One region of the Mesorhizobium sp. P160927 genome, then DNA from elsewhere that is predicted to be linked to it. Evidence: predicted binding sites of a transcription regulator. Region 1 holds the regulator's gene; each other region holds the start of a gene.
The links. Region 1 encodes HrcA, which represses chaperone genes, less so after heat shock. Its sites were predicted from a motif close to GTTAGCACTCNCNNNNNGNGAGTGCTAAC; they were not measured.
Positions count from the first base shown of each region.

Region 1 (7,242 bases):
TCGCCGCCGATTCGGTGATCGAGCGTCCGTCCGGCAAGGTCAGCACCGGCACCTGGTTCAACGGGCTGATGGCGAGGAAGGCAGGATCGGGCGCCTCGCTTTTCGGCACGTCGATCTGCTGGAAAGGCGCATCGATCAGCGCCAGCGCTGCCTCGACGACAAAGCCGCCGCTGCCCGGACGCGTGTAGAGCTTGTACATGAAATCCTCCCCGGCCCGTCTTCTCGCGAGCCGGGGGTGATATGAACCGGAAGCAGTGGTCGGCTCAAGCGGCGCGGCGGCGCCAAGGGGAGTTTTTCTGCGGGCCAGGCTCACGCGCAATACAAACCACGCTAGCGGGCCAGCGCTGCTGTTCCTGGGTATCGAAGCCCTAAGCCCCCAGCCCCTCGAACAGGATCGTCGACAGATACCGCTCGGCGAAGGACGGGATGATCACCACCAGGGTCTTGCCCTTGTTCTCGGGCCGCGAGCCAACGACGATTGCTGCCTGCAGGGCGGCACCCGACGAGATGCCGACCGGCACGCCTTCGAGGCGGGCGATGAGGCGCGCATTGGCGACCGAATCCTCGTTCGAGACCTTGACGATCTCGTCATAAATCGTTGTGTCGAGGATCTTTGGCGCGAAGCCCGCGCCGATGCCCTGGATCTTGTGCGGGCCGGGCTGGCCGCCCGACAACACCGGCGAGGCCTCCGGTTCGACCGCGACGATCTGGACCGAGGGCTTGCGCTTCTTCAGCACCTGGCCGACGCCGGTGATGGTGCCGCCGGTGCCGATGCCGGCGACGAAGATGTCGACTTCGCCCTGCGTGTCGTTCCAGATTTCCTCGGCCGTCGTCGTGCGATGGATTTCCGGATTGGCGGGGTTTTCGAACTGCTGCGGAATGATGGCGTTGGGGATCGTCGCGGCCAGTTCGTCAGCCTTGGCGATGGCGCCCTTCATGCCTTTCGGACCTTCGGTCAGCACCAGTTCGGCGCCGAGCAGCGCCAGCATCTTGCGGCGCTCTACCGACATCGTCTCCGGCATGGTCAGGATCAGCTTGTAGCCCTTGGCGGCGGCGGCGAAGGCGAGCGCGATGCCGGTGTTGCCGGATGTCGGCTCGATCAGCGTGGTCTTGCCTGGGGCAATCTTGCCCGCCGCTTCCAGCGCCTCGATCATCGCCACGCCGATACGGTCCTTGACCGAGGCGATCGGATTGAAGAATTCGAGCTTGGCGACCAGATTGGCGACGATGCCCTTCTCCTTGGCGAACTTGTCGAGCCGTACCAGGGGCGTGTCGCCGATCGTGTCGGTGATGGAATTGTAGATGCGGCCGCGGCCGGGCACACGGGCTGAAGTGACGGGCTTGTTCATTGGTTTCGCTCCCTGGATTTCAGGCAATTGGCAGTCGCCGACAGAATAGGGCTTTCAACCGCGCAAGATAGGCCGCGGCTGGAAAATATCCGAGTGGGGGCGCGTGCTGAAAACGCCTGGCCCTCGGAAACGCATTTCTCGAAACAGCCCAGGCCGGGGAATGGTTTGGCTGAAACGACCTACTGGCGGGCGGCGATCGCCGCCGCCGCGCCAACCATGAAGGCGCCGGCGGTGCGGTTCAGCACCCTCAGCGCGCGCGGCGACTTCAGGAACCAGCGCGCCTTGGCCGCCAGCACCAGGTAAGGCAGCAGCACGACGAACAGGACGATGACCGTCAGCGCGACGAGAATGCCGTAATCGGCGAGCGTGATCGTCTTCAGGTCGACGATGGTCGGCGTGATGGCGAGGTAGAAGATCATCGTCTTCGGATTGCCGAGCGTCACGGTGAGGCCGGCGACGAAGCTCGACAGCAATCCGCCCTTGCCCTTCCGGGCTTCGACGGTTTCGGGTCTGATGCCGGCGGTCCAGAAGCGCCAGCCGAGAAAAGCCAGGTAGGCGACGCCGGCCCATTTGATGGCCAGGAATACCATGCCGAACTCCTGCGCGACGAAAGCGAGACCCAGCACCACGGCGGTCAGGTAGGTGAGATCGCCAAGCATGAGGCCAAAGGACATGGCCAGCGACGAGCGAAAGCCCGAGCCCAGCGCACGCGCGACCAGCGCGGTGACGCCGGGGCCAGGAATGGCGGCGGCGATACCGAGAGCGGCACTGTAGGCGAGGAATCCGGTGAGGGTCATGGCGTGGCGTCCAAGGGCGGTCGCGGCCTTGTCGCACGGGACGGCCTCCAGGAGAACGCCCTGAGCGCGGGATTCGCTTGCACCAGACGGCATTGGACCGGTTCGCAAGAAGATCAGGAGCGGTCGCCATTGTAAGTCACGCGCCAGATCGTGCCGTTGCCGTCCTCGGAGACGATCAAGGATCCGTCGCTGGCCACCGCAACGCCGACCGGGCGGCCCCACACTTCGCCATTGGAAACGACGAAGCCGGTCATGAAATCCTCGTATTCGCCGGTCGGCTTGCCGTCCTTGAACTTGAGCCGGACCACCTTGTAGCCGGTCCTGCTGCCGCGGTTCCAAGAGCCGTGCAGGGCAACGAAGGCGTCGCCTCGATACGCCTGGGGAAAGCCGGCTTCGGCGGGCAAATCCTTGCCATCGTAGAAGGCGATGTTGAGCGGGGCCGAATGCGCCTGCATCAGCACGTCGGGATTGTCAGCCTTGCCGGCGAGATCGGACCGCTCGCCCTTGTGGCGCGGGTCCTCATTGTCGCCGATATAATACCAGGGCCAGCCATAGAAGGCGCCTTCCCTGACCGATGTCGCGTATTCGGCGGGCACATTGTCGCCGAGCCCGTCACGCTCGTTGACGACACACCATAGCGCGCCGGTCGCCGGCTGGACGGTCATGCCCGAACAGTTGCGCAAGCCGGTGGCGACTGTGCGGCCATTCTTGCCGTCGGGATCGAAGGCCCGGACCTCGGCCCGGCCCGCCTCGGAACCCCAACTGGCGCCGAGCGGCTCAGCCTTGGCCCAGGCGTCGAGCCCGCCCCTGGGCCTCTTGCCCATGTCCTCGGCGACATTCGAGCCGGAGCCGACGGAGAGGTAAAGTGTCTTGCCGTCGGGCGAGAAGGCGATGTCGCGGGTCCAGTGGTGGGTCGAGGGGATGTCACCGACGATGGTTTGCGGCTCGCCCGAGGCCTTCAGGTCGCCATTGCCATAGGCAAAACGCACGATGCTGTCGCTATTGGCGACGTAGACCCATTGCGGGTCCTTGCCCGGGGGATAGAAGGCAATGCCATAGGGCCGGTTGAGACCGCCGGCAAAGATACTTTTCTCAGCGGCTTTCGCGCTGCCCTTCGCCAGGCGATAGACGCGGACCTGGTTGGCCTTGCTGTCGGCAACGAACAGGTCGCCATTGGGTGCGATGCGCACGACGCGCGGATTGTCGATCCCCGAGGCGATCAACTCGGCCGAAAACCCCGGCGGCAGATGCGGCCTTGCATCCGCCGGCATGTCGATTACGCCGGCGCTGTTGGAGGCGGATTCGGTTACATAGGGCTTCGGCAGGTCTTCCGGCTTGATCAGCCGGCGTATGCCGGGCCTGTCCGCCCGCCAGTCGCCGAAGGCGGCCGTACCTTTGAGCAGAGGCTGGTCCGCTTGCTGGGCGAGCGCCGCGGTCGTGATAAACAGTGCGGACATCGCCAGTCCAGCCAGTCGCATCACTTCCTCCAATCAGTCGTGAGGGAAATCAACGATCGGTTTGCCCGTGGGTTCCGTGACGCACAATGACTTGAAGCAACCTCCTGGAATCAGGTCCCGGCAGCGTAAAAATCGTCGTCCAGGCGTTTTTCCAATTCAACGAGATCGGCCGGCAACGGCAGGCCCATGGCGCGCATTTCCCGTAGTTTTTCGCGCAGCTGTTCCTGAATTTCGTGCTGGTCCTCCGGCTGGTTGACCATCTCTTCGAGCAGCAGACTGATCTGGGCCTTGAACGATTCGAGCGCCATTCTTTTTCTCCTTTGCAGCCTGTTTGGATTGGGCCCCGCCAGGAAAGTCATCGTCCTCGGGACAAGCCCGGGGATGGCGACTCTCGAAGTCACTCGCGGTCGAATTCCGGCATGGAAACCAAAGCGATAATTCCTCGGCTCTCTTACCTCAGCATGCGGGAAATCAGCTGCGCCGTATAATCCACCATCGGCACGATGCGGGCATAGTTGAGCCGGGTCGGGCCGATGACGCCGAGCGCACCGACGACGCGGGCGTCCTTGTCGCGATAGGGCGCCACCACCAGCGACGAGCCCGACAGCGAGAACAGCTTGTTCTCCGAGCCGATGAAGATGCGCACGCCCGATCCCTGCTCGGCGAGGTCGAGCAGCTGGATCAGCCCGTCCTGCGTCTCCATGTCCTCGAACAGGTGGCGCAAGAGTTCGATGTCGGCCTGGGCGGTGACGTTTTCCAGCAGATTTGCGCGGCCGCGCACGATGAGCCGCGCCGGCAGGCCGCTTTCGGCGCCGGCCCACACCGCAAGTCCCTTCTCGACGAGGTCCTGCGACAGCGTGTCGAGGGCGGCTCTCGTCTCTTCCTTGATGCGGGCGATCTCGGTGCGCGCCTCGGCCAGCGTGCGGCCGCGAATATGCGCGTTGAGGAAGTTCGAGGCCTCGTGCAGTTGCGAGACGGTGATGCCGGCGGGCAACTCGACGACGCGGTTCTCGACATCGCCATTCTGCGAGACCAGCACGGCAAGCGCCTTGGTCGGCTCCAGCTGGATGAATTCGATATGCTTGAGCGCCACCTCGTTCTTGGCCGCCAGCACCAGGCCGGCGCCGCGCGACATGCCCGACAGCATCTGGCTGGCCTCGGTCAGCATATGCTCCAGCGTCGCGCCCGAGCCGGAGGCCCGCACCTGTGCCTCGATGGTGCGGCGCTCCTCGTCGGAGAGGTCGCCAAGCTCCATGAAGGCGTCGACGAAGAAACGCAGGCCAGCCTGGGTCGGCAGGCGCCCGGCCGAGATGTGCGGCGCATAAATCAGCCCGAGATGCTCGAGGTCGCTCATCACGTTGCGGATGGTGGCGGGCGACAGCGAGGACGGCAGGATGCGCGACAGGCTGCGCGAGCCCACGGGTTCGCCGTCCCGCAGGTAGGAATCGACGATGCGCCGGAAGATGTCGCGCGAGCGCATGTCGAGTGACTGAAGAGCCAACGACTGCGAAACGGGATCGACTGCCTTGGTCATTCGGCCAAAAACCTCTGGTTCAAGGATATAGACTTCGGTGCGCCGCGCGCAACCCGGTGTCTGTGCCGGATCGCTCGGCCATTTTCCTTTGCGCCATGGGCTTGGTGGGGCTACAAGCCGGCCACGATTCAAAAAATGACAAGAAAGCAGGCCGAATGCGCCCCTCCAAACGCCAATTCGACGAAATGCGCGCCATATCCTTCGAGCGCGGCGTCTCCAAGCATGCCGAAGGCTCGTGCCTGGTGAAGTTCGGCGACACGCATGTCCTGTGCACCGCCAGCCTGGAGGAAAAGGTGCCTGGCTGGATGCGCAATTCCGGCAAGGGCTGGGTGACGGCCGAATATGGCATGCTGCCACGCTCGACCGGCGAGCGCATGCGCCGCGAGGCCTCAGCCGGCAAGCAGGGCGGCCGCACGCTGGAAATCCAGCGGCTGATCGGCCGTTCGCTGCGCGCCGTGGTCGACCTGCAGGCGCTGGGCGAACAGCAGATCACCGTCGACTGCGACGTCATCCAGGCCGATGGCGGCACTCGCACCGCTTCGATCACCGGCGGCTGGGTGGCGCTGTATGACTGCCTGCGCTGGATGGAAGCGCGGCAGATGGCCAGCGTTTCGAAAGTGCTGAAGGATCATGTCGCGGCGATTTCCTGCGGCATCCATGACGGCCAGCCGGTCATCGATCTCGATTATATCGAGGATTCCTCGGCCGGCACCGACGCCAATTTCGTCATGACCGGCAAGGGCGGCATCGTCGAGATCCAGGGCACCGCCGAAGGCGAGCCTTTCTCCGAAGAGCAATTCGCGGCCTTGATGGGCCTGGCCAAGAAGGGCATTTCCCGGTTGGTCAGCCTGCAGCAGATTGCGGTGGCCTGAGTTTTCGATGCCGAGCCTGGGCGCCCCCCTCTGGCCTGCCGGCTATCTCCCCCTCAAGGGGGGAGATCGGATGTTCGATCGGCTTTCGACATCTATCAACGGCGCAGGATGTGCGGCGGAGCTGAAACCGCCAATCTCCCCACTTGAGGGGGAGATGCCCGGCAGGGCAGAGGGGGGCGCCTCGTGACACCCTCCGCAATCCTGGAATCGGCCCTCTACGTCACCGACCTCGCTGAAGCAGAAGTCTTCTACACCGACATTCTCGGCCTCACTCCCCTCGGCAAGGTCGACGGCCGCCACCTGTTCTTCCGCTGTGGCGTGGGCGTGCTGCTCGTCTTCAACGCCGAGGCGACCAAAATTCCGCCCGCACCCGATGCAAGGCTGAAAGTGCCACCGCACGGCGCGGTCGGCGAGGGCCATCTGTGCTTTGCCGCGACCGCCGATGAAATTGAGCTTTGGAAAGCCCATCTCATGGCGAAGAAAATCGCCATCGAAAGCGAATTCGAATGGCCGCAAGGTGGCCGTTCGATCTATATACGCGACCCTTCGGGCAATTCGATCGAGTTCGCCGAGCCGAGAATCTGGGACCTTTGATGCATTCGCCAAACCTCCATACGCTTGATGGCAAGAAGATCGTCGTCGCCAGCCACAATGAAGGCAAGCTGCGCGAATTCGCCGAGCTGATGGGGCCGTTCGGCTTCGAGGCGAAATCGGCCAAGGCGTATGGCCTGCCCGAGCCGGACGAAACCGGCACCACCTTCGAGGAAAACGCCTACATCAAGGCCTTTGCCGCCGCAAAGGCGACCGGGCTGCCGGCACTGTCGGACGATTCTGGCCTGTGTGTCGACGCGCTCGACGGCGCGCCCGGCGTCTATACCGCGAACTGGGCCGAGACTCCGGACGGATCGCGCGATTTCGCCATGGCCATGCAGCGCACCGAAGTGGCGATGCAGGAAGTTGGCGCGGCCACGCCCGAACGGCGCACGGGCCGCTTTGTCGCCGTCATCTGCCTCGCCTTTCCCGACGGCGAGGCCGAATATTATCGCGGCGAGGCCGAGGGCACGCTGGTCTGGCCGCCGCGCGGCGAGCTCGGCTTCGGCTACGATCCGGTGTTTTTGCCCAATGGCTTCGACAAGACCTTCGGCGAGATGAGCGCGGAGGAAAAGCACGGCTGGAAACCCGGCCAGGCGACGGCGCTGTCGCACCGCGCCCGCGCCTTCCAGAAATTCGCCC
Region 1 is NZ_JBYMDW010000001.1:771,428-778,669, reverse strand. It holds gene AC3CB8_RS03975 (glutathione S-transferase family protein) at 1-199, opposite strand, end outside; gene cysK (cysteine synthase A) at 369-1,349, opposite strand; gene AC3CB8_RS03965 (LysE family translocator) at 1,529-2,146, opposite strand; gene AC3CB8_RS03960 (PQQ-dependent sugar dehydrogenase) at 2,260-3,624, opposite strand; gene AC3CB8_RS03955 (hypothetical protein) at 3,714-3,911, opposite strand; gene hrcA (heat-inducible transcriptional repressor HrcA) at 4,055-5,137, opposite strand; gene rph (ribonuclease PH) at 5,293-6,009, shown strand; gene AC3CB8_RS03940 (VOC family protein) at 6,193-6,603, shown strand; gene rdgB (RdgB/HAM1 family non-canonical purine NTP pyrophosphatase) at 6,603-7,242, shown strand, end outside.

Region 2 (7,242 bases), 4.5 Mb from region 1:
CCGTACGCAATGCTGTCGGCCAGATCATCGGCGCCTCCAAGATCGCCCGCGACATCTCGACAGCCAAGGAGAGCGAATATCGCATCCGCATGCTGATGCGCGAGGTCAACCATCGGGTCAAGAACCAGTATTCCGTCATCATCTCTATGATCCGCGAGACCAGCAAGAGGTCCTCGACACCGGCGGAGTTCGAACGCCAGGTGCGCGAGCGCATCATGGCACTGTCGCTCTCGCACGACCTGCTGGTGTCCGGCGACTGGCGAGGCGCGACGATTTTCGAGCTGCTCCTTGCACAAGCCAAACCGTTCGGCAACGAGGAACGGATTTCCATGGCTGGCCCTTCCCTGACGCTGAGCCCCAATGCCGTTCAGTATCTCGGCATCGCGTTTCATGAACTGGCGACCAATTCCGCCAAATATGGCGTACTTTCGGCCGCCGAGGGAACGATATCGGTGCAATGGAAGGTGAGCAAGGCAGGCGACCTGAAACGGTTCCAGCTGATCTGGAAAGAGCGCGATGGTCCTCAGGTGCAGAACATCGGCCATGGCGGTTTCGGCACCGTTGTGCTCCAGCGCGTCGCTCCAGCAGCGGTAAGCGGCACCGGCGTTCTCGAATATGACAGCCACGGCGTCACCTGGATCCTTGAAGCACCCTTGTCGCAGCTCGAAGCCTCGGTGGACAGCGAGCACGTCGACCCACGAGCGATCGACGAGGTGATCGGCGGACCGGAATTCGAAGTCCTTCCCTGATGCCGCCGCACTCGCATTCCGGCATCGCCGCTCTATGTCTTCCCCGAACAAGCATTTGTCGCCGTCCGGAACAGTCGTGGAAGACATGCGGTTGGCCAAAGCACGGAGAGCCTGCGATGACCGATGAAGATCTTGCCAAGAACTATCGTGGCTACATCGCCTGCCTCAACGCCCAGGACTGGCGGAGCCTGGACCGCTTCGTACACCAGGAGGTGCACTACAATGGCGACCGGGTCGGCCTGGCGGGTTACCGAGACATGCTGGAGGGGGATTTTCGCGAAATTCCCGATCTCTATTTCGACATCCAGCTGCTGATCGCCGATGCGCCGTTCATAGCCAGCCGCCTTCAATTCAACTGCACGCCGAAGGAAACTTTCCTCGGCCTGCCCGTCAACGGCAGGAAAGTGTCCTTCAGTGAGAACGTCTTCTACGAGTTTCTCGACGACAGGATCAGGCACGTCTGGTCGGTGATCGACAAGGCGGCGATCGAAGCGCAGCTGTAGGCCGGCCCCTTTTGTCAGCTTTTCGAAGCGTGCCTAAGACCGTTCGTAAAAATCGATCGTTCTAACGAAAATAATTCGTTGGAAAGATTAGTCTTGGAATGACATTTCTCCGTGGTACTCGCACGGAGAATTGCATTGTCTTCCCAGACCTACATCGCGAACGGTATTCCGAAAGGCCCGATTTCCGCGAATCTGGCCCAGCGCCGCAAGCGCCTCGATTCCCTGGGGAACGGCGTCATTCCCGGCATCGTGCTGGTGGCGATGATCACGGCCGTTGCCTTCTCGGCCCGCAATGTGTCCGGTTTCGCCTTGTTCAGCCCGATGATCCTGGCCGTCGTCGCCGGCATGATCTATTCCAACGTGCTCGGCACACCGGTGCACGCCAAGGCCGGCATAGGCTTTTCGCAAAAGCGCCTGCTGCGCTTCGCCATCGTGCTGCTCGGTTTCCAGCTGACGCTTGGCCAGGTGGTCTCGATCGGCGCCGGCGGCGTCGGCATCGTCGCGCTGACCCTTGGCGCCACCTTCGTCTTCACCATCACGCTCGGCAGGCTGATCGGCGTCGACGCCAAGCTGACGCAGTTGATCGCCGCCGGCACCTCGATCTGCGGTGCCTCGGCGATCGTCGCCACCAACATCGTCACCAATGCGCGCGACGAGGACGTCACCTATGCCGTCGCCTCGATCACCTTGTTCGGCACCGTCGCCATGCTCGGCTTCCCGGTGCTGGCGCCACTGCTCGGCCTCGACCAGCACGCCTTCGGACTGTGGGCCGGCGCCTCCATCCATGAGGTGGCGCAGGTCATCGGCGCCGGTTTCCAGAACGGCCCCCAGTCAGGCGAGATCGCCACCGTCGCCAAGCTGACCCGTGTCGCCATGCTGGCGCCGATGGTCGTCGCGCTCGGCCTGATGGCACGCCGCGGGAGCAGCGACCAGGCAGCTGCACGCCCGCCCATGCCATGGTTCGTCGCCGCCTTTGTCGCCGTCGTGGCGTTGAACAGCCTGGTCATGATACCAGCCGAAGTGAAGCAGGCGGTGGTGCTGGCCACCACCATCATGCTCACCATGGGGCTGGCCGCCATGGGACTGCAGGCAGACATTTCGCAACTGCGCTTGCGCGGCCTGCGCCCGCTGGCGCTCGCCTTCTGCGCCTTCCTGTTCATCGGCGGCTTCAGCCTGATGCTGGTGAAGGTCTCGGGCTAACTAGTCCTGGAACGAGCTCGCCGCGACATAGATCGCCGCCAGCGCCTCGATGCCGGCCTGGTCGGCACTGTCGAAGCGGCCGGGCAGCGGGCTGTCGAGATCGAGCACGCCGAAAACGCCCTCCTCGTCCTCGAGCAGCACGACCAGCTCGGAGCGCGAGGCGGCGTCGCAGGCGATGTGGCCGGGGAAATCATGCACGTCCTTGATCAGCATCGAGGTGCCGAGCTCGACCGCCGTGCCGCATACGCCCTGGCCGACGGCGATGCGCACGCAGGCCGGCTTGCCCTGGAAGGGGCCCAGCACCAACTCCTCGTCCGATGCCAGGAAATAGAAGCCGGCCCAGTTGAGGTCGGGCACCATCTGGAAGATAAGCGCCGCGGTGTTGGCGGCGTTGGCGATCGAATCGTGCTCGCCCTCGAGCAGCGCCTTCAATTGCTTGGCAAGGCCGCGGTAGAACGCGGCCTTGTCTGAGATATCAATGGCCTGGGCCGCGAACATGACTTGTCTCCAAATTGGGAATCGCGGTTCCGTCGATGAGTTAGCTCCACACCAACGGCCCACCGAAACAGTCTACAGTGAATCCCAACCACAGCGAAGGCCACAAGATCAGGATAGCCGCCGGATGCTTGCACGCAAGGCAGCGATCCATTGCGCCAACCTCGCGAGACCTGGCTGCCCTTCCAGCTGCCGCCCTAGTAACCGCCCATGCCGCCACCACCACCCGCCGGCGCCGCGTCCTTCGGCGGGATGTCGGTGATCATCGCTTCGGCGGTGATCAGCAAGGCCGCGATCGAGCCGGCATCCTGCAATGCGGTGCGCACCACCTTCGCCGGGTCGACGATGCCGGCCTTGATCATGTCGACATAGGTCTCGTTCTGAGCGTCGAAGCCCTGATTGTGGTCCTTGCTGTCGGCGAGCTTGCCGACGACCACTGAGCCCTCCACGCCGGAATTCTCGGCGATCTGGCGGATCGGCGCCTCAAGCGCGCGAAGCACGATGGAGATGCCGGCGGTGACATCCGCATTGGCGCCGTTCAGGCCCGATAGCGCCGACCGGGCACGAAGCAGGGCCACTCCGCCGCCTGGCACGATGCCTTCCTCGACCGCAGCGCGCGTCGCGTTCAGCGCGTCGTCGATGCGGTCCTTCTTTTCCTTCACTTCCGACTCGGTGACGCCGCCGACGCGGATGACGGCAACGCCGCCCGACAGCTTGGCCAGCCGCTCCTGCAGCTTTTCCTTGTCGTAGTCCGAGGTGGTCTCCTCGATCTGGCCCTTGATCTGGGCGACGCGCGCCTGGATCGTCGCCTTGGTGCCGGCGCCGTCGATGATCGTGGTGGTGTCCTTCTCGATCAGCACGCGCTTGGCGCGGCCGAGCATCTCGATGGTGACGTTTTCGAGCTTGATGCCGAGATCCTCGGAAATCATCTGGCCCGATGTGAGCACCGCGATGTCTTCCAGCATCGCCTTGCGGCGATCGCCGAAGCCCGGCGCCTTGACGGCCGCGACCTTGAGGCCGCCGCGCAGCTTGTTCACGACCAGCGTGGCCAGCGCCTCGCCTTCGACGTCCTCTGAAATGATCAGCAGCGGCCTGCCGCCCTGCACCACCGCTTCGAGGATCGGCAGCATCGCCTGGAGATTGCCGAGTTTTTTCTCGTGGATGAGGATATAGGGATCCTCGAGCTCGGCGCGCATCTTGTCTGCATTGGTGACGAAGTAGGGCGAGAGATAGCCGCGGTCGAACTGCATGCCTTCGACGACGTCGAGTTCGGTCTCGGCGGTCTTGGCTTCCTCAACCGTGATGACGCCGTCATTGCCGACCTTGTTCATTGCCTTGGCGATCATTTCGCCGACGCTGGCGTCGCCATTCGCGGCGATGGTGCCGACCTGCGCGATCTCGGCCGACGACTTGACCTTCTTGGCCTTCGCCTTGATTTCCCCGACGACGGCGGCAACGGCCTGGTCGATGCCGCGCTTCAGGTCCATCGGGTTCATGCCGGCGGCGACCAGCTTGGCGCCTTCGCGCAGGATCGAAGCGGCCAGCACCGTGGCTGTCGTGGTGCCGTCACCGGCAAGGTCGTTGGTCTTCGAGGCCACTTCGCGCACCATCTGCGCGCCCATGTTTTCGAACTTGTCGGCAAGCTCGATTTCCTTGGCGACGGTGACGCCATCCTTGGTGATGCGCGGAGCGCCGTAAGCCTTGTCGATGATGACGTTGCGGCCCTTGGGACCCAGCGTCACCTTCACCGCATTGGTGAGGATTTCGACGCCGCGCAGCATGCGGTCACGCGCATCGGTGGAGAATTTGATTTCCTTGGCAGACATGATTTTTTATCCAATCGAGTTTGAGGGGGGCCAGCCGCCGCGCCGAACGCGCGGCGCTCCAGTCAGGCGGCCTTCTTGGCTTCGACAGCCCTTTCGATGACGCCCATAATGTCGGCTTCCTTCATGATCAGCAGGTCTTCGCCGTCGATCTTGACCTCGGTGCCCGACCATTTGCCGAATAAGATCAAATCGCCGGCCTTGACGTCGAGCGGAACGAGCGCGCCGTTTTCGTCGCGTGCCCCTGGGCCGACGGCAATGACTTCGCCTTCCGCAGGCTTTTCCTTGGCATTGTCGGGAATGATGATGCCGCCCTTGGATTTGGTGTCGCCTTCGGCGCGCCGGACGACGACGCGGTCGTGGAGTGGACGGAACTTCATGGGAACTTCTTTCTGCGGCCGGCATAGGCGGCCGCGCCCTCTCTATAGGCGGTTTGGCACTCGATAGATAGGAGTGCCAAAATTTATCGGGGGACGGAATTAAATGTTGGAAGTATTAGTTTCGCACCCGGTTTCCTGATATCCGAAGTCAGCCAAATATTTTCGAAAATTGAATTTTTCCGGTCGAGCGCCTATTTATCGGACAAGTTCGCTTTCACGATTTCATGCGCAAGGAGATTTCTTCAATGGCCGACGGCAATCAGACGATCATGCAAAAAGCTGAAGCCCGCTTTGTCGACAAGCAGAAGAAAACCGCGGAACGCAACAAGGCAACCGCCGAATACATGTCCGAGGCGAGGGCCAGGGAGATCAAGACGGCGAGGCTAAGGGAATTGCGGTTGGCCAAGGAAGAAGCCGATCGCGTGACGGAAGCACTGAACCCGACGCCGAAAAAGAAGCGGGTGGTGAAGAAGGCTGCGGCAACGGGGGTCAAGACATGAGCCTGACATTCCCCAACCGCAGCCGCAGCTATGACGTGGCCGGCAAACGCATTCGCTTCGTTGGCCATGACGGCATGCTCCAGATTTCCTTCTCCGTGGCCGCCGACGCAATGGCCAGGATGCAGCCGGACACCGCCGCCGACGAGGCCGGCTATCTTGCCGCCTTCGACCGGTCGAGTTCCACTATCCACGACGTCGCCGCCAAGGCCTACGGCCGCACCCGCAAGAGCCTGTATGTGCTGACATCGGATGATTTCGGCTGAGACGCAGCCGCAAATCCAGATAAAGCGCGAAGCGATCTTCCGTCCATGAATGCGTCAAGGCGATGAGACGGGGCAGGACTTACACTCAGCCCTCTCCCGGCACTTGACGTCTCGGACACTCATCTGATCGACACCATATCGGCATTTTTCGGGTTCATGCCGACCATCACCCTTTGCCTGAGTACTGCAGGCTGACCGGTCAAGACATCGATGATGGCCCAGCCTTGGGGCAAGTCCATGCGCGGTGCATGATTGGCCATGCGGTGTGGCTCAGCCTCGCAACACGAAGAAGACCATGCCCAGGACCGCTACCGTCCAGGCGACAACCGAAAGCTTCAGCGCCATGCCGCCATGCGCGGTCAGCATCTCCCGCAGGCGTGCCGCGCTACGCGCCGACACGGCCGGTGCGGCCACCAGGGCGGCGGGTGCCTTGGCGCCAAGTTTTCCAAAGACGGGCAGCGGCGACGGTTCACGCACGAAGTTGACCTCGAATGTCGGGAGTTGGCTCGGCGAACTTGCCCAGCCCCTCCATAGCACCCTTTAGCGAACTCGCTGCATGCCAAATCGGCGCCCGTTGCGGTTCGGCCCGGGAGATACCGGAGTTTCAACTGGCGCACGGCCACTTGTGAACCGGCTCCGATGGCCGCGGCTCGCTCACAAATCCGATCTCGCCAGCAGTAGTAACTTTTCTCTTGAACCGGCCATTGATGTGGCCTAGCCTCGAGTTGAGAAAAGGTTTTTCCAGACATTCCCGATCGGGTTCGGCCGTTGGCCGGCTCTATTCCAGGCGGTAAGAGAAAACCTTTTCCCAACCAAGGATTTTTGCCGCGATGGCATCGGACGATCAGCCAGTTTCGGTCTTTCCCAAACCCGTCACTTTGCGTGACGTGGCCGCGCAGGCCGGCGTCAGCGTTGCCACCGCATCCAAGGCGCTCAACGATCAGGGGCGCATGACCGCCGAGACCCGCGAACGCATTCGAGAGACGGCGCGCGGCCTGGGCTTCCGGCCCAACAGCCTGGCGCAGAGCCTGCTGAGGCGCCGCTCCTTCACTGTCGGCCTGCTCACCAACGACACCTATGGCCGTTTCTCGCTGCCGCTGATGTCGGGCATTTCGGATGCGCTGGTCGATGCCGGTGTCTCGGTATTCCTGTGCAATGTCGAGGAGGATCCCCGCCTCGGCCAGCTCCATGTCGAGGCCATGCTCGACAAGCGCGTCGACGGCATCATCGCCACCGGCAAGCGCATCGACCGTCATCTGCCGATCGATCTCGCCAATTTGCGCATCCCGGTCATCTACGCCTTCACCCAGCCCGATCCCGACGCGGTCG
Region 2 is NZ_JBYMDW010000001.1:5,245,805-5,253,046, forward strand. It holds gene AC3CB8_RS25650 (PAS domain S-box protein) at 1-749, shown strand, start outside; gene AC3CB8_RS25655 (ester cyclase) at 866-1,252, shown strand; gene AC3CB8_RS25660 (YeiH family protein) at 1,388-2,452, shown strand; gene AC3CB8_RS25665 (GAF domain-containing protein) at 2,453-2,950, opposite strand; gene groL (chaperonin GroEL) at 3,145-4,773, opposite strand; gene AC3CB8_RS25675 (co-chaperone GroES) at 4,836-5,150, opposite strand; gene AC3CB8_RS25680 (hypothetical protein) at 5,396-5,650, shown strand; gene AC3CB8_RS25685 (DUF1488 family protein) at 5,647-5,913, shown strand; gene AC3CB8_RS25690 (hypothetical protein) at 6,184-6,390, opposite strand; gene AC3CB8_RS25695 (LacI family DNA-binding transcriptional regulator) at 6,744-7,242, shown strand, end outside.
Region 2: the regulator HrcA is predicted to act here: its motif matches at 5,203-5,231, upstream of AC3CB8_RS25675 (co-chaperone GroES).

Region 3 (7,242 bases), 2.7 Mb from region 1:
TCTCGTCCTATCGGCACCAGGCTCCTGACAGGAGAAAGATTTTGACCGCCCATTCGAAGACAGCCGTCGATCCGGCCGTGTCGCTGTTCAGCAAAACGCAAACCCAGTCGATGTCGCTTAACCGCATCATTTCCGAACGCGACGCCGTCAGCGAAGCGCGGGAAGCCAAGACCGCGCGCCTGCGCGAGTTGCGGCTGGAGAAGGAGGCCGACGCGATGGCGGCCGCCGCGGCACTCGCGGCGCTGCCGAAACGAGCCGGAAAACGCTGATGGCCACCAAGCGCGTACCGCAAACGCCAATCGCGGCCGATGTGACCATCGCCGATATGGTCGAGACCTTGGACAAGCCGGTCGAATATGTCCGGCGCGTGCTGGAAAAGCTCGAACGCTGCAAGCGCGCCCATGGCGATGCCCAGGTGCGCGTCGGCGTGCGCGGCCGGGCCGAGTGCCCGAACTACCTCATCGAGTATGTCCGCGAAGACGCCAAGACCCGTGAGCGGGTCACCTATCAGGATGCCGCCTATAGCGGCAGCACGCATCGTGAGCTGGCGGCGCACCACATCGCGGAAGCCAGGAATTGGTCGCCCGAGGAAATGAACATCACGGCGGTTTCGGCGTTGATCGGCCGCTTGCGCAATCCGCGCGCACCATCATCGCGTTTCGCCGACGAGGATTGAAATGGCCATAAAATTCTCCGCCAAGGACCAGCCGGCAGCACCGGCTCCCGCCGCAAAGCCGGCCAAGCCGGTTGTCGCGCCGAAGGCCGCCGAGGCCGACCAGGCAGCGACCGATCTTTTCAAGTCGCCAGCGGACGCACCGAAGGGCAAGACCGGCAAGAAGAAGTAGCGCCTTGCCGCGGGACACCGATCGCAATCTTGCGAAGCCGGGGCTGATTGCCCAGCCAGCCACGACCAGCCTGCCGTCGGCTCAACCAGGCATCGCTCCCATGTTCGATTGCCAGAGCTGCGGCGCGTGCTGTTCCTATTCAGCCGAGTGGCCGCGCTTTTCGACCGAGGACGATGCGCAGCTCGACCGTATTCCGGAGAAATACGTGGCGGCCGACCTGTCGGGCATGCGCTGTGACGGCGTGCGCTGTTCGGCCCTGTCTGGCGAAGTCGGCAAGTCGACCGCTTGCACGATCTATGACCTGCGCCCGGATGTCTGCCGCGCCTGCATGCCTGGCGACGACGAGTGCCTGATGGCGCGCCGGGCGCTCGGATTTTCCGCCTCTTAGCGGCGGCTTCCTGGCGGCGAATGCATGTCGCCCGAAGCGTCCTCGGTTCCGGGACAGCGACATGCAGAAAATCGGAAGCTTACAGCAGGTCGGCGAATCCTGTCGCCGCGACATGCTGTAATTACTGGTCGCTTGTGCACACCCCGCTTGCTGGCTAGGCTGCGTCAGGGTAGGGCGCCGGAGGAAATCATCGTGAGCATCGAATTTCTGTTGACGTCGCTGATCGTCGTGGCTTCGCCGGGAACCGGCGTACTCTATACGCTGAGCGCCGGGCTTTCGCGTGGTGCGCGGGCCTCGATCATTGCCGCCTTCGGCTGCACGCTCGGCATCATCCCGCATATGGCGGCCGCCATCACCGGCCTGGCGGCGCTGCTGCACACCAGTGCTGTCGCCTTCGAGACGCTGAAATATCTGGGCGTCGCCTATCTGCTCTACATGGCCTGGAACACGCTGAAGGAAAAAGGCGGCCTGAGCGTCGACGACAATGTCGCGCCGCGCTCGGCTGGCAAGGTGATCGCCACCGGCATCCTCGTCAACGTGCTCAATCCGAAACTGTCGATCTTCTTCTTCGCCTTCCTGCCGCAATTCGTCAGCACCACCGAAACCCAACGCACTGTCGAAGATGCTGGAGCTCAGCTCGGTCTTCATGTTTTTGACCTTCGTGGTTTTTGTCGGCTACGGCATCTTCGCGGCGTCGATCCGCAGCCATGTCGTGTCGCGGCCAATGGTGCTGACCTGGATGCGCCGGACTTTTGCCGGCGCCTTCGTCATGCTCGGCGCCAAGCTGGCGCTGGCGGATAGGTGACCGAGGCGCTTGGTCTAGCCCTTGACATAACCCATCGCCTCGACGATCCGCCCGTCCGCGACGCGCATCAGGTTGACGCCGCGCAGCGAATTGCCGTCGGCCATCCAGTAGCGCCAGCGGACCGTGGCGCGGTCGCCGGCCACGAAAGTCTCTTCGAGGTCGAAGCGCGTACCGGGTGCGGCGGCGATCGCCGACCACAGCTCGACGCATGCTGCCTTGCCGGCGCGGCGCGCGCCGTCCGGTGCCGGCGTGGTGTTCTCGATCACGCAGTCCTGCGCCACCAGATCGTCGAGAGCCGAGGGATCGTGACGCTGGAACACATCGTTATAGCGCCGCATGATTTCAGCCGTTTCGCCGGAGCGGCTGGCCGTGGTGATGTCGATGATCAATTCCTGGGTCATGCGATTTCTCCTTCCGTTCAGTGACTTATGAGCTTCGCTTTCAGCGTGATCGTGGCGACGCCGGCCAGCGCCCGCGAGACGAGGCATCGCGCCTTGGCCGACTGCGCCAGCCGCTCGAAGTCGGCGGCGGCGAGCCCGGGGACGTTCGCCTCCGTCTCCAATTCAACGCGGGTAATGGTCGGCCCGGCCGCGGTGGCGCCCAGATGCACCTTGGCGATCGTGTGGATGTCGCTTGCGATGTGACCTTCGCTGCCGAGGATGGCGGTGAGCGCCATCGAGAAGCAGCCGGCATGGGCGGCCGCGATCAGTTCCTCCGGATTGGTGCCGGGCCCGTTTTCGAAGCGGGACGGGAATGAGTAGGGACCCTCGAACGCGCCGCTGCCCAGCCGGAGCCGTCCGGAACCTTCCTTAAGCGGGCCGTGCCATTCGGCCGATGCTTCGCGAATTGTCATTGCTACGTCTCCTCTGCTTGATGAAATGAAGGCTCCGCGACCGCTTCGCGAGCCAGGACGCCGTCTTGCCCTTCCCGCCAATACATCTATCTCTGTCACATATATAGACCGATTTACATATTATGTAGACCGATTGTCATATTGCGGGCAAGGGCTATAATGCGCACTCCTGACAGAGGTTGACATGGCGACGCACACACGCACGCGGATGATCGAGGCGACGGCACTGCTATTGCGGCGGCGCGGCTATCACGGCACGTCGCTCAACGATATCTTGAGCGCCAGCGGCGCGCCGCGCGGCTCGCTTTACTTCCACTTTCCCGGCGGCAAGGATCAGCTGGTCGTCGAGGTGACGCGCGCCAGCGTCGCCGAGGTAACCGAGCGTCTGGGCGAGGCTTTGGCCGCCGAACGCGACCCTGCGGTCGCCGTCCACCACATCTATCAATCGGTGGGACGCATGCTGGAAGACAATGAGTTCTCACTGGGCTGCCCGGTCGCGCCGGTCGTGCTGGACTCGCCAGGCGATGTGCCCGACCTTGTCGAACTGTGCCGCTCTGCATTCGAACAGTGGATCGGCTTGCTGCGTGAGGCTTTCGTCAGGGCAGGAGTGCCCGAGCGTCGCGCGCAGGCACTGGCGCTGCTGGTCGAGTCTTCGCTGGAAGGCTTGATGGTGATTGCCCGCGCCACCCGCGACCGCTCATCGCTCAACGCCGTTGCCGATGAGGTGGCCGTCCTTATCGAGCAGGCCGTGCTCGCCGGCAAGGCGCCCCAGCAAGCGGAGACTGCCGCTGTCTGACCGGTAGTCCCAACTACCGCGGTGGAGCACCAGCCTCAAGACGCAAAGAAAAGGGCGACCACTCGGCCGCCCCTTCAATAATTGTCGAGGATGGACTTCTTAGAAGTCCATGCCGCCACTCAAGCCCGCTTGCGGGCTTGAGCAACTTGGATTCATGGGCGCGCTTTATGGACTTCTTAGAAGTCCATACCGCCACTCAAGCCCGCTTGCGGGCTTGAGCAACTTGGATTCATGGGCGTGCTTTATGGACTTCTTAGAAGTCCATACCGCCACTCAAGCCCGCTTGCGGGCTTGAGCAACTTGGATTCATGGGCGTGCTTTATGGACTTCTTAGAAGTCCATACCGCCACTCAAGCCCGCTTGCGGGCTTGAGCAACTTGGATTCATGGGCGTGCTTTATGGACTTCTTAGAAGTCCATACCGCCCATGCCGCCCATGCCGCCGCCGCCCATGCCGCCAGGCATGCCGCCGGCGCCAGAGTCCTTCTTCGGAGCTTCGGCGATCATGGCTTCGGTGGTGACGAGCAGGCCGGCGACCGAGGCCGCGTCCTGGAGGGCCGTGCGCACGACCTTGACCGGATCGACGATACCCATGACGATCATGTCGCCATATTCGCCGGTCTGGGCGTTGTAGCCGAAGGTCGCGCCCTTGTTCTCAAGGATCTTGCCGGCAACGATCGAGGCTTCCGCACCAGCGTTGGCCGCGATCTGGCGGGCCGGAGCCTGCAGCGCACGACGCACGATGTTGATGCCGGCGGCCTGGTCGGCGTTGACGCCGGTCACCTTGATGTTGGCCGAAGCGCGCAGCAGGGCAACGCCACCGCCAGCAACGATGCCTTCTTCCACGGCCGCGCGGGTCGCGTTGAGGGCGTCATCGACGCGGTCCTTCTTTTCCTTGACTTCGACTTCCGTCGCACCGCCGACGCGGATCACCGCAACGCCGCCGGCGAGCTTCGCCAGACGTTCCTGCAGCTTCTCCTTGTCGTAGTCCGAGGTGGTCTCCTCGATCTGCTGCTTGATCTGGGCGACGCGGCCCTGGATCTCGGCTTTCTTGCCGGCGCCGTCGACGATGGTGGTGTTCTCCTTGGAGATCGACACCTTCTTGGCGCGGCCGAGCATGTTGAGGCCGACATTCTCGAGCTTGATGCCGAGGTCTTCCGAAATGACCTGGCCACCGGTCAGGATGGCGATGTCTTCCAGCATGGCCTTGCGGCGATCACCGAAGCCCGGCGCCTTGACGGCGGCGATCTTCAGGCCACCACGCAGCTTGTTGACGACCAGCGTGGCGAGCGCCTCGCCTTCGACGTCTTCCGAGATGATGAGCAGCGGCTTCGAGGTCTGCACGACGGCTTCGAGGACCGGCAGCATCGCCTGCAGGTTGGAGAGCTTCTTCTCGTGCAGGAGGATGTAGACGTCCTCCAGCTCGGCAACCATCTTGTCGGCGTTGGTCACGAAGTAGGGCGAGAGATAGCCGCGGTCGAACTGCATGCCTTCGACGACTTCGAGTTCGGTCTCGGCGGTCTTGGCTTCCTCAACCGTGATGACCCCTTCGTTGCCGACCTTCTGCATCGCTTCAGCGATCATCTTGCCGACCGACTCGTCGCCATTGGCCGAGATCGTGCCGACCTGGGCGACTTCCTCGGAAGTCTTGATCTTCTTGGCGGCCTTGCCGAGAGCAGCGACCACTTCGGTGACGGCGAGATCGATGCCGCGCTTCAGGTCCATCGGGTTCATGCCGGCGGCAACCGATTTGTGGCCTTCCTGGACGATCGACTGCGCCAGAACGGTCGCGGTCGTGGTGCCGTCGCCGGCGATGTCGTTGGTCTTCGAAGCAACTTCGCGGACCATCTGCGCGCCCATGTTCTCGAACTTGTCTTCAAGTTCGATTTCCTTGGCGACGGTGACGCCGTCCTTGGTGATGCGCGGGGCGCCGAACGACTTGTCGATGACGACGTTGCGGCCCTTGGGACCGAGCGTGACCTTCACCGCGTCGGCGAGGATGTTGACGCCGCGCAGCATGCGCTCACGGGCATCGCGGGAGAATTTTACGTCTTTGGCAGCCATGTTTTAGCTCCTGGCAGGGGCTCGGATAGAGCCCGAAAAATTCGAGTTGAGGGTGAGGCCGATAATCAGCCGATGATGCCCATGATGTCGGATTCCTTCATGATCAGAAGGTCTTCGCCATTGAGCTTGACTTCGGTGCCCGACCACTTGCCGAACAGGATGCGGTCGCCGGCCTTGACGTCCAGCGGGACCAGCTTGCCAGCTTCGTCACGAGCGCCGGAGCCGACGGCGATGATCTCGCCTTCCTGCGGCTTTTCCTTCGCCGTGTCCGGGATGATGATCCCGCCGGCGGTCTTGGATTCGGATTCGACCCGGCGAACGACCACGCGGTCATGAAGCGGGCGGAACTTCGACTTTGCCATTTTTTCTTCCTCGAATGAGAACGGTGAGAAACAGTTCCTCCGTCCGGCGAAGCCGGACAACCTACAACATCCGGCGGCGCCGGAGCTGTGGTTAGCACTCACCAAAGGCGAGTGCTAACGTGGCGCTGAAATAGGCCGCCGGCCTGCCAGAGTCAAGGCGCGTGAATCGCCTCTTGATAGGATGGCGATGAACTTATCAAAGCTTGGCACAACCGAGCACCAGGAGCGGGCAACGTTCCGCCAGGGGATAGCTGCCGCTTGGCACGACGCGCACCTGGTCGAACCAACCTCGCGCCTCGTCCACGAGCATGGCCAGCGTCGCGAAGCTGTACCTCGTTTCGGAGCCCGCATAGACATCGATCGTGTTGATGGATGCCATGCTCCATCCCGTGTCTGCCGCAAGAGCCTCCCGATCCGGAAACAGCTTGTCGAATGCCGCACGGACTGCCTGCACATCGACGCTGCTGTCGCAATCGACGGTCGTGCACGCCATGGCGATCCGCCATTTGAGCGCGTGGAAATTCTCGATTCCGCCGGCTCGGACCAGAGCTTCGATGCCGCGCAGGCCGTCCACGGTTTCCGGCCGAGCGAACACGCGGATCGCCGCGTGCCCGCCAGGCTTCAGTACCCTCGCGATTTCACCGAACAGCGAACCGCGCGCGGCCTTGGTATGGACCGCCGACAGGCAGCCGTCACCGATGACCGCGTCGAAACTTTTCTGCGCGACCGGGAGGTCAAGCCAGTTGCCGGCCATAGCCCTTCGCGATGTGTTGTCGCCGGCCCATACGCCAGAAATCATGGTGGCCGATTGATCGATCGCCAACATCGATCTGCCTAGAACAGCCAGTTCAGGTGTCACCCCAAGCAGAAGGACATCGGCATTTCCGAGATCGAGTTCGCGCTCGAATATGCCAACGGTTTCCGGCGTCGGCCGGAGGGGGGCGTCCAGGAGCTTCCAGTGCCGATGATAATTATCCCAATGATTCGTCATGCAGACCCGTTGGAGTCCAGGAAAGTCTGGCATTGATTGATTAGAGCCGCTTAATGGAAGTGGGGATGGAAGCCAAGGGGCTAGCTGGTGGCGCGCATCATTGTCATAACGCATGAGCATGACCGGTTCCTGGGTCACC
Region 3 is NZ_JBYMDW010000001.1:3,501,723-3,508,964, forward strand. It holds gene AC3CB8_RS16960 (hypothetical protein) at 42-269, shown strand; gene AC3CB8_RS16965 (hypothetical protein) at 269-676, shown strand; gene AC3CB8_RS16970 (hypothetical protein) at 678-845, shown strand; gene AC3CB8_RS16975 (YkgJ family cysteine cluster protein) at 946-1,233, shown strand; partial or broken gene AC3CB8_RS16980 (LysE family translocator) at 1,426-2,038, shown strand; gene AC3CB8_RS16985 (nuclear transport factor 2 family protein) at 2,053-2,439, opposite strand; gene AC3CB8_RS16990 (OsmC family protein) at 2,457-2,891, opposite strand; gene AC3CB8_RS16995 (TetR/AcrR family transcriptional regulator) at 3,076-3,687, shown strand; gene groL (chaperonin GroEL) at 4,095-5,750, opposite strand; gene groES (co-chaperone GroES) at 5,816-6,112, opposite strand; gene AC3CB8_RS17010 (class I SAM-dependent methyltransferase) at 6,309-7,223, opposite strand.
Region 3: the regulator HrcA is predicted to act here: its motif matches at 6,203-6,231, upstream of groES (co-chaperone GroES).

Region 4 (7,242 bases), 1.4 Mb from region 1:
CTTGAGGAGCCAAGGACCGAAGAGGTCGCTATCAACCGGCCTGGGGAAGCCTTTGTCCGACAGGCCGGCGTTTTCACGAAACATCCGCTACCGCTATCTTATGACGATCTGGAGGACATCGCGATCCTCGCTGGAGCGCTGCGCAAGCAAGATGTCGGACCGCAAAGCCCCCTCTGTGCGACTGAGCTGCCGAACGGAGAGCGGCTGCAGATCTGTTTGCCGCCCGCTGTTCCCTCAGGAACAATAAGCCTGACGATACGGCGTCCCTCAAGTCGTGTGACCGAACTCAAGGAAGTTTCTTCTCGCTACGAATACTCGCGTTGGAATCAATGGCGGTCACGAAAGGAGCGCCAAGAGCGGCAGGACGAAACGATTCTTCAGCACTACGACCATGGTGACTTGGAGCAATTTTTGCGAGCGTGCGTTTGCGGGCGGCTCACGATGCTGCTTTGCGGACCTACTGGTAGCGGCAAAACGACAATGAGCAAGACTTTGATCAACGCTATACCCCCGCAAGAGAGGCTGATAAGTATCGAGGACACGCTCGAACTTGCAATCCCGCACGAGAATCATGTCCGGTTACTCTATCCGAAGGACCGAGCAGGCGTAGGTGCGGTGACAGCCGAGCAACTGTTGCAAGCCAGCTTGCGCATGCGCCCTGATCGAATATTGCTTGGCGAGATGCGCGATGATGCTGCTTGGGCCTACCTTAGCGAAGTCGTCTCCGGCCATGCGGGATCAATATCGACGATTCATGGGGCGGATCCGGTCCAAGGCTTTAAAAAGCTCTTTTCACTCGTCAAGAGCAGCCCGCAAGGAGCTGCTGTGGAAGACCACACGCTTCTTGACCTGCTGTCGGCTGCCATTGACGTCATTGTGCCGTTTCGTACCCACGGCGACGTGTATGAGGTGGGGGAGGTGTGGCTCGCCGCCGATGCCCGGCGACGCGGAGAGACAGTAGCCGATCTTCTCAATAAGCACTAAGGCTCGAGCACGTCGGGGATCGGTAAGTCGTTTGTGATATGATGGCGCAACTTGTTCAGATTCAACGTCACTTTGATTTGACCGAGGTTGATTATGGGAGGACGACTGGGCGTAGCCCTTCGGTCACAAGCCTGAACTCTTCGGCCGCCCTGTCGGCGCGGCAAGCTGCGGCACGATTCGACTGGGTGTATCGAGCGCGTCCGCTGAATTGCGCGGGCGACGCTCAGCGAGCTGGTGCCGATGCCTGCTTCAAAAGCGGCATCGACACCCGGCAGGTCGTACCCTTGATTTACCTAGCCGCGCTCAAATGAGCGTCTTCAAAGCCGCCGAACGTGGTTCGGAATGACCGGTTGGTAAATCGGGAAGTGCTATACAGGGAATCCTCCCGGTATTGCCTCCAGGGGGTCCTCTCAATGAACAAAGCCGCAACCTGCCCTTGCGACCTCAGCTGGAGTTTGCGACGCAACCCATATAGGAGGATCGATGCGCAGAGAAATCGCAGGCAGAGTCGGTGGCATTGTGGGCTGGCCGACCGACGGTTTCAGCCCGTCAACAGGTCTTCACGTGTTCCATCCCCGACTATTGCAGGCGTGCGGATTGCATTCTCCCGCGATCACCCATCGGAAAGAGCGTTACGAACACTACGAAGAGTTGCGCGACTTCTGCTGTCGCCCCGGTCTTACAGCGGACGGTGACCTGTCCTACCTTGATAGGACGTGAAATGCGAACGCTGCTCATTGATCATCACGTGGATCTTACGCGCGCCGTGCGAGCTGCGCTCGGGGATAGCGGTTTTGCCGTTGATGTAGTTGGCAACCTGGAACAGGCGTCGAGGGCATTCTGTTGCGCAACCTATGAAATTCTCCTGCTGGAGTTGGCTCTGCCAGATGGCGATGGCTTGGGCTGGCTGAGACAGCTAAGGAGCGACGGGCATTCAGTTCCAACCCTCATTATGAGTAGCATCAACGATCTCGAGAAGCGAATTGCAATTTTCAACGGTGGCGCGGACGATTTTCTGCTCAAGCCCGTCTCTTTCGATGAGCTCATCGCCAGAATGAGAGCCATTCTGCGCCGGTCGACACAGGTGACCGACCCCATCGTTGTATTTGGCAATCTCAATTTCGATCCGATCGGCCGACAGGTTTCCGTCTCGGGTCATCCTCTGAAGATCGCACGCCGCGAACTATGTATTTTAGAGCATCTGCTTATCCGTGCAGGCCGCATCGTGCCTCGTGCGCAGTTGGAAGATCACCTCTATTCGTTCAACGACGAGGTATCTGCCAACGCGCTTGAAGTCGGAATCTATCGCTTACGTGGACACCTGAGTAGGTCAGGTGCAACGCCACGGATCACGACCGTGCGCGGCATTGGTTACCTTCTTGAATTGACTGAGGCGGCATCCGCATAGTTGGTCTAAATTGAAAGAACAGACTGCGTATCAAGCGCCGCATTCGATCCATCGGCTTCAAGTCGCAGGCGAGCGCCGTGGTTATCCTCTCCGGCATCGAGATGATCCACATGATTGGCAAGCGACAGGCGAGGTATGACTACAAGTCTGTCGATCGCTGTTTCGATATCCTCGCTGCCTGACGGACAGGCCGAAATGGCCGTTCACACCCCCATTTCCAGGTTTGCGACAGAGCCTTTTGTCGGCGTTGCCGGCTTCGAAGGGCCGGTGCGCGCCGAGCGCATCAAGATCATCCCCGGCCACCTTGCTGCGGCCACTCGCCGAGTACGAAGCGGTGGTCGGAGGGAGCTGGTGATGACGACGCTAGATCATGACCTGCTGATCGCAATCCTGGATCGGCTGAAGTTGACGGCCATCCGCGACCAGCTCGACACGCTCATGTCGAGCAAGATCGCGCAGTTCCCGTTTGTCCGCGAACTCGACGGCTTCGGCTTCGACGCGCAGCCATCGGTCTGCTTCAGCCAAACGTATTCATAGGTATGGGACAGGCCTTGCTATGTCCGAACGTCACTGCGCGGCAAAAACGTTGGATTTCTCAAGAAATAAAGTATTGGACAGTGCCCAATTTACCGTTGGAAAAGCTGGATATGGCGTTTCAGCGTTTCAGCGAAATAACCGAAATCAATCACTCCTAACAGCAAAGGCAACCGGAACTCGATCGCTTCCGTTGCCCGCGACTTAGCGAAACGCTTGTTCGCGATTTACTAAAACGGCTGTCCCAATTTAGTGAAATCCGCAGACAAGCCGCTGGAGGTGGCCAAAGGCCACCCACGCCTGCTCCGAGGCCCTCCAGGGCAATGGTCTGAGACCTGGGCTCAAGCAGGATGAGACGCCGCTGGAGCTCAGGTGCAAGCGCTGCCACGCCCGCTCCGAGGCCCCACAAGGCCGAAGCGCAGTCGTCGGGGTCACGAGGCCTCTCGGCCACGACGACGAGCCTGAACCTGGATCCGCCTTTCTTGAGGCGTTGCGACTATCATCGCGGCGACACGCAGCTCTTGATTTGTGTGCGACACCTCAGCAGATCCATCGGGCTGAGCCGCTCAGCAATATCAACGAGAATGTCCAGCGGCAGATCAAGGATACTCAGAGGAGGAAACGCTTGATCTTGAGGCTCAGAGCGCGTCTGCTCCACTATAGAACAGGATGATTCACCGGGTCCTTCAACGCCAGCCGCCGGTCCGATGAGAGAATTGTCTCGGATATCACGCTCGATGGGGTTAAATGCCGAGATGGGCGCCTTGCCACGCTCCTCAATGCCCCTCATGATTCACCGCCTATAGCTACCAACTGAATGAATCATCGTGATTGTCGCGCAGCGGAATCCTCAAGGATCGGGCAGTTCGTAGGGGGCGCCGGTTTGACCAGGTTGAGCCCGCGAATTGCTCGATCGGACAAGATCCTAATTCTGACGAGATCCTCGGGACGCACTCCAAGTTGTCGATCATGTTCGGCACACAAGGAAAGGGCGGCATTGCTGCCGCCCTTTCCGCTGTAGGTTGATAGGGGCTGGATTAGAAATCCATGCCGCCCATGCCGCCCATGCCGCCCATACCGCCGCCGCCCATGCCGCCAGGCATGCCGCCGCCGCCAGCCGACTCCTTCTTCGGAGCCTCCGCGATCATGGCTTCGGTGGTGACCAGCAGGCCGGCGACCGAGGCCGCGTCCTGGAGAGCCGTACGGACAACCTTGACCGGATCGACGATACCCATGGCGATCATGTCGCCATATTCGCCGGTCTGGGCGTTGTAGCCGAAGGTCGCGCCCTTGTTCTCAAGGATCTTGCCGGCAACGATCGATGCTTCCGCACCGGCGTTGGCCGCGATCTGGCGGGCCGGAGCCTGCAGCGCACGACGAACGATGTTGATGCCGGCGGCCTGGTCGGCATTGACGCCGGTGACCTTGATGTCGGCCGAAGCGCGCAGGAGAGCGACGCCGCCGCCTGCAACGATGCCTTCTTCGACGGCCGCGCGGGTCGCGTTGAGGGCGTCATCGACGCGGTCCTTCTTTTCCTTGACTTCGACTTCCGTGGCACCGCCGACGCGGATCACCGCAACGCCGCCGGCGAGCTTCGCCAGACGTTCCTGCAGCTTCTCCTTGTCGTAGTCCGAAGTGGTCTCTTCGATCTGCTGCTTGATCTGGGCAACGCGGCCCTGGATCTCGGCCTTCTTGCCGGCGCCGTCGACGATGGTGGTGTTCTCCTTGGAGATCGACACCTTCTTGGCGCGGCCGAGCATGTTGAGGCCGACGTTCTCGAGCTTGATGCCGAGGTCTTCCGAGATGACCTGGCCACCGGTGAGGATGGCGATGTCTTCCAGCATGGCCTTGCGGCGATCACCGAAGCCCGGCGCCTTGACGGCGGCGATCTTCAGGCCGCCACGCAGCTTGTTGACGACCAGCGTGGCCAGGGCCTCGCCTTCGACGTCTTCCGAGATGATGAGCAGCGGCTTCGAGGTCTGCACGACGGCTTCGAGAACCGGCAGCATCGCCTGCAGGTTGGACAGCTTCTTCTCGTGCAGGAGGATGTAGACGTCCTCGAGCTCGGCAACCATCTTGTCGGCGTTGGTGACGAAGTAGGGCGAGAGATAGCCGCGGTCGAACTGCATGCCTTCGACGACCTCGAGTTCAGTCTCGGCGGTCTTGGCTTCCTCAACCGTGATGACGCCTTCGTTGCCGACCTTCTGCATCGCTTCGGCGATCATCTTGCCGACCGACTCGTCGCCATTGCCGGCGATCGTGCCGACCTGGGCAACTTCCTCGGAGGTCTTGATCTTCTTGGCAGCCTTGCCGAGCGCCGCGACGACTTCGGTCACGGCCAGATCGATGCCGCGCTTCAGGTCCATCGGGTTCATGCCGGCGGCAACGGCCTTGTTGCCTTCCTGGACGATCGACTGCGCCAGAACGGTCGCGGTTGTGGTGCCGTCACCGGCGATGTCGTTGGTCTTCGAAGCAACTTCGCGGATCATCTGCGCGCCCATGTTTTCGAACTTGTCGGAAAGTTCGATTTCCTTGGCGACGGTGACCCCGTCCTTGGTGATGCGCGGTGCGCCGAACGACTTGTCGATGACGACGTTGCGGCCCTTGGGGCCGAGGGTGACCTTCACCGCGTCGGCGAGGATGTTGATGCCGTGAAGCATGCGCTCACGGGCATCGCGGGAGAATTTTACGTCTTTGGCAGCCATTTTTTTACTCCTGGGCATCTCGCCCGAAATTCAGATTTGATCGCGAAGGAAAGGCGGCGGCGTGTCAGCCGATGATGCCCATGATGTCGGATTCCTTCATGATCAGAAGGTCTTCGCCATTGAGCTTGACTTCGGTGCCCGACCACTTGCCGAACAGGATGCGGTCGCCGGCCTTGACGTCCAGCGGGACCAGCTTGCCAGCTTCGTCACGAGCGCCGGAGCCGACGGCGATGATCTCGCCTTCCTGCGGCTTTTCCTTCGCCGTGTCCGGGATGATGATCCCGCCGGCGGTCTTGGATTCGGATTCGACCCGGCGTACGACCACGCGGTCATGCAGCGGCCGGAAATTCGACTTTGCCATTTTTGGATGTCCTTGGTGCGGATGTTGAACGGTTCTCCGTTGCCGGAGCGTGCTTAGCACTCAGCCGAAGCGAGTGCTAACGCGGCAATGAGATAAGCCGCAGGCTCCTGCTAGTCAAGACGGAAGAGCAAAGAGCAAAGAGAAAAAGAGCAGGCAGCAAAGAGAAGAGAGCAAAGAGCGTGTAAGCATCGAGCCTTTTATGTGAACAATGTCGGGTGTCGGACATATATGGGGCGGCTCACCCTCAGTAATTGAGCTTTATTCAGATGGCACGATTGGTGCAACGGGTGATGCATTTGAACTCATCCAGAGGCTCGCACGCGTCGTGCTGCGTCAGCTCGGTCATGTCGAGCTTCAGAAGGCCATTTTGGCATTGGTTCTGTTGCCCTATCGCCATTCATGACCAGTCCTGCGCGCGTGAGCCGGCCGGCTAGATTCCAACCACGAGAGCGCCGCCGTTGAGACCCGCACCCGCCGCCGCCGGAAGGATTTTCTCTCCAGGCTGGAATGGCTCCGTCTGGTTGGCGAGCGAGAGCGACAGCGGGATCGTCGCGGCCGAAGAGTTGCCGTAATCGGCAATCGTCTTGACAATTGCCTGGTCCGCGATGCCGAGGTTCCTCCCGACCGCATCGAAAATCCGAGTATTGGCCTGATGCGGCACGAGCCGGCCGACATCGTGTGGCCGCACTCCGGCAGCGGCTAGCGCGCTTATCGAGCAATCGGTCATCATCTCGACGGCCTTTGCGAACACTTCGCGGCCGTCGGTCATTGTCATTCGGGCTTGCGCGAGATCGAGGTCACCGTGGAACGGCTTGTTGCTTCCTCCTGCGGGAATCTGGATCAGCCCGTATCGCGAGCCGTCCGAATCCACCGCGGCACCGAGAATGCCCCGATCAGCATCATCGCACTGACCGATCACCAGGGCGCCGGCGGCATCGGCGAACAAGACCGAGCTCGCGCGCTCGGCTGGATTGATGCGGCGGCTGAGGATGTTGGCGGCGATGACCAGCGCTGGTTTGCCATGCAGGCGGGTGAACCCGTCCGCAAACATGAGCGCATAGATGAAGCCGGCGCAGGCGCCGGTCAGATCCACCGCGCCTGCGCGGCCAAGGCCAAGCTTGTGTGCGACCAGCGGCGCGCTGGGCGGCAGAAGATGGTCGGGCGTCGAGGTGGCAAGCAGCAGCAGACCGATGTCGTGGCGCGCAATGCCGGCGTTCGCCAGCGCCATGTCGCCGGCCTGCGTAGCAAGA
Region 4 is NZ_JBYMDW010000001.1:2,205,068-2,212,309, forward strand. It holds gene virB11 (P-type DNA transfer ATPase VirB11) at 1-984, shown strand, start outside; gene AC3CB8_RS10750 (response regulator) at 1,706-2,392, shown strand; partial or broken gene AC3CB8_RS10755 (IS6 family transposase) at 2,419-2,574, shown strand; partial or broken gene AC3CB8_RS10760 (ATP-binding protein) at 2,747-2,905, shown strand; gene groL (chaperonin GroEL) at 3,964-5,631, opposite strand; gene groES (co-chaperone GroES) at 5,696-5,992, opposite strand; gene AC3CB8_RS10775 (beta-ketoacyl-ACP synthase III) at 6,423-7,242, opposite strand, start outside.
Region 4: the regulator HrcA is predicted to act here: its motif matches at 6,045-6,073, upstream of groES (co-chaperone GroES).